DNA from 3 places in the Alteromonas gilva genome. Region 3 is predicted to be linked to each of the others. Evidence: predicted binding sites of a transcription regulator. Region 3 holds the regulator's gene; each other region holds the start of a gene.
What was found. The regulator sigma-54, encoded in region 3, starts transcription at its own class of promoters, with help from an activator protein. The targets are predictions, from matches to a motif close to GTTGGCACGNNNNTNGNNT.
Positions count from the first base shown of each region.

Region 1 (2,208 bases), on a different contig from region 3:
TGTTGCGTCGGCCTGGCGGAATATTTAATATCACCGTACTGTTTGCGCTGTGTGCACTGAGACTATCAGGGTTGTCGCCCAGAGCGAATAACAGTGCCTTAACGCCCTCTTGCTGCAGTTGTTGCGCTTTATCCTGACTGCGAGTTGTGCCGGTTATTTGCTTGCTGTTGGCAAAATGGCTGGCGAGGTATCCTCCCAGCCAGCCACATCCACAAAGTAAGAGTTTATTGCTGTTGCCTGCCATACTGACGACCTATCCAGATTAATTGGCGTCAGTCTATCACGTTACTGCTGCAACGCTGAACGACCATCTGTTTCCAGCAGATCCAATCCCTTCAGCGCGGCAATGTTTTGCTGCATTCGGGTTTCAGCATAATCGGCTTTGGCTAGCACGGTGCACAGTTCGTCGGCTTTTGACTCCAGCGCTTCGGCTTCGCCTTCAACGCGTTGCTCAATGGTTTCGCCAAAGTTTTCCATACGTGCGGCAAAATCATCCATGTCACCATCGGCGAACAGCATTTGGCGTCCGATTGCCATCAGGAAGTGGCCCATAGAGCGCTCAACCAAATCGTCAATTTTACTGTCTAGTTGTTCACTCCAGGCAGCATCCGCCCAATCTCCGTTTAAGTTAGTACTGTCAAACCGGTAAGTACCGTCAGCAGCGAAAAAGCGTTCGTCGATTTGTGCCGAGAGATCGATAAAAAGTTCATCGAAGTCGTCAGTTAATTCGTGGTCGGCGCCGAGCAGTTCAGAAAACACTTCGGTTACTGCATAGCTTGCGATTTTGATTCCGTCGCGGGCAATTTCAACCGTCATGGGAATAGCGCTTTCTATGCTGGTGTAGTAGTCGGTTACCCAGCGTTGCTCGTCATCGTTAAGGCTGATGACCTGGCCGTCGACATAGAGCTGGTGAGCAGGGGTGATCAGCACTTTCTCACCATCCTCGGTAGTAATGGTCAAATCCCCGTGATCGTAGGTAACAGAGCCATGCAGTTGCATATTACATTGGTTATCAATTTCGATATGGGCTAAAGCGGGCTGGGCACAAAGTGCTGAAGTCATGAGTAGTGCGGTAGCGATAGTTTTCATCCTAAAACCTCTTATCTTAAATAGCTGTTTGTGACATAGTATTGGGTAACTGTTACTGTGCTTTATCGCAAATCGCAGGCCAATATTTTTATTGTTAATTTTCAATTGCTTGCGGTTTTTAGTGAGCTGTAAAATAAGTGGTTTGTTAATAATTTAGAGGTAATAGACTAACTTTTAGCGGAATTGACCAAGATCAATTTTCACTGCTTTATGCGTAAAGCGCATGTTCATTTTTGTTCGCTTAGTGCATAATACGCGCAGAATTTTTATAGGGTAAAGATTATGAGTGATTGGATTGATGCAATTTTATTTGCTGTTGCGTTAGTGGCATTTACTTTAGGCATGAGCAGCATCGTAATGGGTTTCATGTCTAATAAAGAAGGTAGCGAAGCCCTGCATGAGCGCATCGAGATGGGTTATCTTGGCGTCAGTGCGCTGGTTGTATGTCTGTTGATGGTTTACGTAATCAGCTAAATAGCAGCGGCTTGTATACTAAAAAGCGCTCATTTGAGCGCTTTTTTTATGCCTGACATCACCAGTGACAACAAGGCGCCTTGTTGCCTTTAGTCACTTTTTTTTGTCGGCTTGATGAGCCTTCGGGGTTTCATCACACAGGGTCTCTGCCGACGGTGGCTGGCCCTGATTAGCAGGCATAAAGTTGCCCAGGTGGCTGTCACGCTGGTATGCACGTAATTCAAATTGCGGCATCATTGCCATAATGTGATCAAAGATGTCGGCTTGTACTTTTTCGTAAGCAACCCAGGATTTGTCCCTGCAAAAACAATACACTTCCAGTGGCAGGCCCAGTTCATTGGGGGGTAGCTGACGCACCATTAATGTCATATCCTGATTTATCTTGGGGTGTTTGGTCAGGTAAGCCTCCAGGTAGGCCCTGAATGTGCCGATATTGCTTAGCGCCCGACGATTGAGCAGATCGCTTTCGTCGATAGAATTATCTTTATGATAGCGCTGAAGCTCGTCAACTTTGGCGGCGATGTAATCGGCGATAAAGCGAATTTTAGCCACCTTCTTCAGGCTTTCATCGTTGTATAACTTAATCGAATGAATATCGACATATACCGAGCGTTTGATACGCCGACCACCTGACTCCTGCATGCC
Region 1 covers NZ_JAQQXP010000002.1:561,671-563,878, forward strand. The annotation lists gene OIK42_RS16135 (NAD-dependent epimerase/dehydratase family protein) at 1-244, opposite strand, end outside; gene OIK42_RS16140 (DUF2884 family protein) at 286-1,089, opposite strand; gene OIK42_RS16145 (hypothetical protein) at 1,372-1,563, shown strand; gene OIK42_RS16150 (mechanosensitive ion channel family protein) at 1,657-2,208, opposite strand, start outside.
Region 1: the regulator sigma-54 is predicted to act here: its motif matches at 1,155-1,173, upstream of OIK42_RS16140 (DUF2884 family protein).

Region 2 (2,208 bases), 1.6 Mb from region 3:
AGGTGTAGACCAGCGCTCCCGGCGTGCGGCCGTGCGCATCACCGATAGAGCCTACCTCAACGCCCATAAGCTTAAGCTTAGTGCTCATGTCGGCACCGGCAAACTCGCCTTCCCCGCCGGTCAGGTCAGCTACAGCAGCTCGTGCCATGGCATAGCCCGGCGCCACCAAACCGTAGATACGTTTATCCCACAGCGCACACTCACCAATGGCGTACACGTCCGGATCAGAGGTTTTACACTGATTATCGATAACAATACCGCCACGCTCCCCGACAACAAGACCAAACTCACGTGCTAACTGGTCGCTGGGCCGGATACCGGCAGAGAACAACACTAAATCTGTCTCCAGTACCGAGCCGTCGCCAAACTTCATACGGTAGCGACAATTCTCGCCCGCCTCTATCACTTCCGTGGCTTTTTGGGTATGCACTTTAACGCCAAGGGCTTCAATTTTATCTTTGAGCAGTTCCCCCCCCATAGGGTCAAGCTGCACTGCCATCAGTTGCGGGGCAAATTCCACTACGTGGGTTTCCAGACCGGCCTGCTTGAGGGCGTTAGCCGCCTCAAGCCCCAGTAAGCCGCCTCCAACCACCACACCCACTTTGCTTTGCGCCGCCGACGCACTGATCGACTCCAGATCCTCAATGGTACGATAGACCAGACAGTGCTCCTGATCATTACCCGGAATAGGCGGAACAAACGGATAGGAGCCGGTAGCGAGTACCAGTTTATCGTAGGGATAGTGAACGCCGTCTTTGGTGGTAACCACCTTTTTAGCGCGATCAATATTGGTCACCCAGGCATTTGTCACCGCTTTTACGCCCCATTCCTGATAGGTTTTCTCATCAGTGAGGGCCAAATCTGCGGCAGTTTTGCCGGCGAAATACGACGATAAATACACCCGGTCGTAGGCCAGCCGACTCTCACCACTTAAAACGGTGATATCGCAATCAGCCTGACTGTTGATCAGTTGCTCAACAAAGTGGTGACCTACCATACCGTTACCAATAATAACGACGCGTTGTTGCTGTGAGGAAAGATTCATTTCATTCACCTGTATTTGAGGCAAAAAAAAACCCACAACCATTTCTGGTTGCGGGCTTCGTTGCCTGTTTAAGCATAGTGCTAATTAAGTTGTTACCCGAGCAATACATTCATGGTACTCATCGGGACTATGACAATACTAATACAATTATAATGCCAAAATTGGAGCCCAATAAATACAAGGAGTTAGCTTTGACTTTTGGCAGCAACACGGATCACAACGCACCAAAAATAAGCAAAACGAATGCTTTTGGTGCATTGATTTACCCGTAATGCAAAACGACGACGACCATCAACAATACCATCAACACCGCCGAGATCCCCTGCCACACGCGCACCGGATTGCGTTCAATCAACGGCACACCGCCCCGGTAGGCCGGATTCGGGTGGTGCAAATCGTAAAGAAACTCCGATAAACTCGGATAGCGCTTCGCTGCCTGAGGATGACAGGCGCGTTTCAGCGCAGCATCCACCCACAACGGCACATTGACGTTTCGCTGGAGCAAACTGGTATAACGTAATTTAAGTAAACCGGCATAATTGGATTGCCTGGCCACATTGGTGTTGTAGGGGTATTCACCGCTGAGCAGGTGGTAAACAAGCACGGCCAGTGAAAACTGATCGGCACGTTCATCTGGCCACAGCCCGGCAAAATACTCCGGTGCACTAAACAGTAAATCGCCGGGAATAAACAGCTCGGCATCACTTTGCAAAAAGTTATGCCCGGCGATGCTGGCCGCCCCCAGATCAATAATTGTCAGCACACCTGAGTCATTAACAATGATATTTTCAGGGCGAATGTCCTGGTGCAGTATGCCCTGGCGGTGCATAGCCGTTAAACCGTTAATCACCTGGGTAGTCCAGTCACGCACCTGCGCCAGTGTGGCAGGGCCGTTATCATCATACCACTGGCGCAGACTACTGCCGGGAAAATGCGCCATCACCGTGTAAAAGCCACTGCGGGTAAAAGTGTGCTGGTAGCTGTTTAACACATTGGTATGGGTTACCCGGTTGCCGATCCATTCTTCTTTGACCATTTCATCGAGGAAACCGGTATTAGCCTGCATCGATGTGGCCGGCATTTTTAACACCCCGGTATGCTGACTCTCACGGTGCACAGCCATGAAAACCAAACTTCTTTCACTGCTGTATAGCGGCCGCTGA
Region 2 covers NZ_JAQQXP010000001.1:2,696,827-2,699,034, forward strand. The annotation lists gene nirB (nitrite reductase large subunit NirB) at 1-1,045, opposite strand, end outside; gene OIK42_RS11955 (bifunctional protein-serine/threonine kinase/phosphatase) at 1,308-2,208, opposite strand, start outside.
Region 2: the regulator sigma-54 is predicted to act here: its motif matches at 1,187-1,205, upstream of nirB (nitrite reductase large subunit NirB).

Region 3 (2,208 bases):
TGTATACCTGGGTGAGCAATTCAGGCTATAGTTAGGGACAGGCTGCCAAACAATAACGTGACAACCACCATTGTCCATTTCAATAACAAGCAAGGCGTTAAGAATAGAAGTAGATGAAACCATCTTTACAGCTTAAATTTAGTCAACAACTCACTATGACGCCACAGTTGCAGCAGGCCATTAAACTGCTGCAGCTTTCTACACTGGATCTTCAGCAAGAAATTCAGGAAGCGCTGGATGCTAATCCTCTGCTTGAAATCGAGGACAACAGCGACAACGATATCGTCGAGACCAGTAAACTCGATGCTGAAGCTGATGCAGCGGCAACTGCCACCAGCGATAATAATTTAGACTCCAACGAAGCGCTGGAAAAAAACGAACTGCCTGACGAGCTGCCTATCGACAGTACCTGGGATGAATATTATTCAGCATCGTCGGCACCGGCACCTGGCCCTTCCTCGTCAGACGACGATCAGGTTTTTCAGGGCGAAACCACCGATGACATCCAGGCTCATTTATTGTGGCAAATGCGCCTGACGCCATTCAGTGAAATCGACCGTGCTATTGCTATCGCGATTATTGATTCGATAGATGAGTCAGGATATTTAACCGTTTCAGTTGAAGATATTCTCAACAGCGTCAATACTGATGATATGGAAGAGCCCGTTGAGGAAGACGAAGTTGAATGTGTCCTTAAGCGCATTCAGATGTTTGACCCCATCGGCTCCGGTTCACGTACCCCGCAGGAGTGTCTACTGGTTCAGCTTAAACAATTTGCGCCGGATACGCCTTGGCTAAACGAAGCAAAAACATTGATAGAAGATTACGCCGATCTGTTGAGCAGCAAGGACTACCGCACACTCATGCGTAAGTCGCGGCTCAAAGAAGATGATCTGCGAGAAGCCATGCGTTTGCTACAAACACTTAATCCGCGTCCTGGCAGTGCGTTGATTACCCAGGAACCTGAGTATGTCATTCCTGATGTCTCGGTTAGCAAGAAAAAGGGCCGCTGGGTGGTAGAACTCAACCCGGATAGTCTGCCTAAACTGAGCGTTAATCAACAGTATGCGGCAATGAGTCGTCAGTCGAGAAATAGCGCTGACTCACAGTTTATCCGCTCGCACATGCAAGAGGCTAAATGGTTCATAAAGAGCCTGGAGTCACGCAACGACACACTGCTTAAAGTTGCTAACTGTATTGTGCAGCAACAAATGGGCTTCTTTGAGCATGGCCCTGAAATGATGAAACCAATGGTGCTCAATGACGTAGCTGAAATGGTTGATATGCATGAATCAACCATATCACGGGTGACCACGCAGAAATATATGCATACCCCACGCGGTATTTTTGAGCTTAAATACTTTTTCTCAAGTCACGTAGCGACTGAATCGGGCGGCGAATGCTCATCTACCGCTATTCGTGCGTTAATAAAAAAATTGGTTGCTGCGGAAAAACCCAGCAAACCTTTAAGCGACAGTAAAATTGCCCAATTGTTGGCTGATCAAGGTATTAAAGTTGCTCGGCGAACAATAGCAAAATACCGGGAATCACTTTCGATTCCACCGTCTAACCAACGCAAGAGCCTTATCTAGGCAGAAATATAAGGAAGACGAACTATGCAAATTAATCTTACAGGTCATCACGTTGAGATTACCGATTCTTTGCGTAACTATGTTGATACTAAATTTAGCAAACTGGAGCGTCATTTTGACCACATTTCAAATGTCCATGTGATATTGAATGTGGAAAAACTGAATCAAAAAGCTGAGGCCACCATGCATTTAAGCGGTGCTGAAGTATTTGCGTCGTCAGAAAACTTAGATATGTATGCAGCGATCGACGCTATGGTAGACAAGCTTGATCGTCAGGTCATTAAGCATAAGGAAAAGCTCAAAAAGCACTAGGCCCCTAACCCTATGAATATAGAAGCCTTAGTTAGCCTGGATCGCACTGAATGTGCGGTCCAGTGCAACAGTAAAAAACGCATACTCGAAATTATTAGCACAATTGCTGCACAAGCCAATCCGGAAATCCAAAAGGACGAGGCCCTCACAGCGCTGTTGGCTCGCGAAAAAATGGGCAGCACGGGCATCGGCAATGGCATTGCACTGCCACACGGACGGCTGGCCGGCCTTTCAGAAATTACCGCCGTTGTGGTAACCACCAAACCGTCTATTGCATTCGATGCGATAGATGACAAACCTGTCG
Region 3 covers NZ_JAQQXP010000001.1:1,063,544-1,065,751, reverse strand. The annotation lists gene lptB (LPS export ABC transporter ATP-binding protein) at 1-31, shown strand, start outside; gene OIK42_RS04705 (RNA polymerase factor sigma-54) at 114-1,592, shown strand; gene hpf (ribosome hibernation promoting factor) at 1,617-1,904, shown strand; gene ptsN (PTS IIA-like nitrogen regulatory protein PtsN) at 1,917-2,208, shown strand, end outside.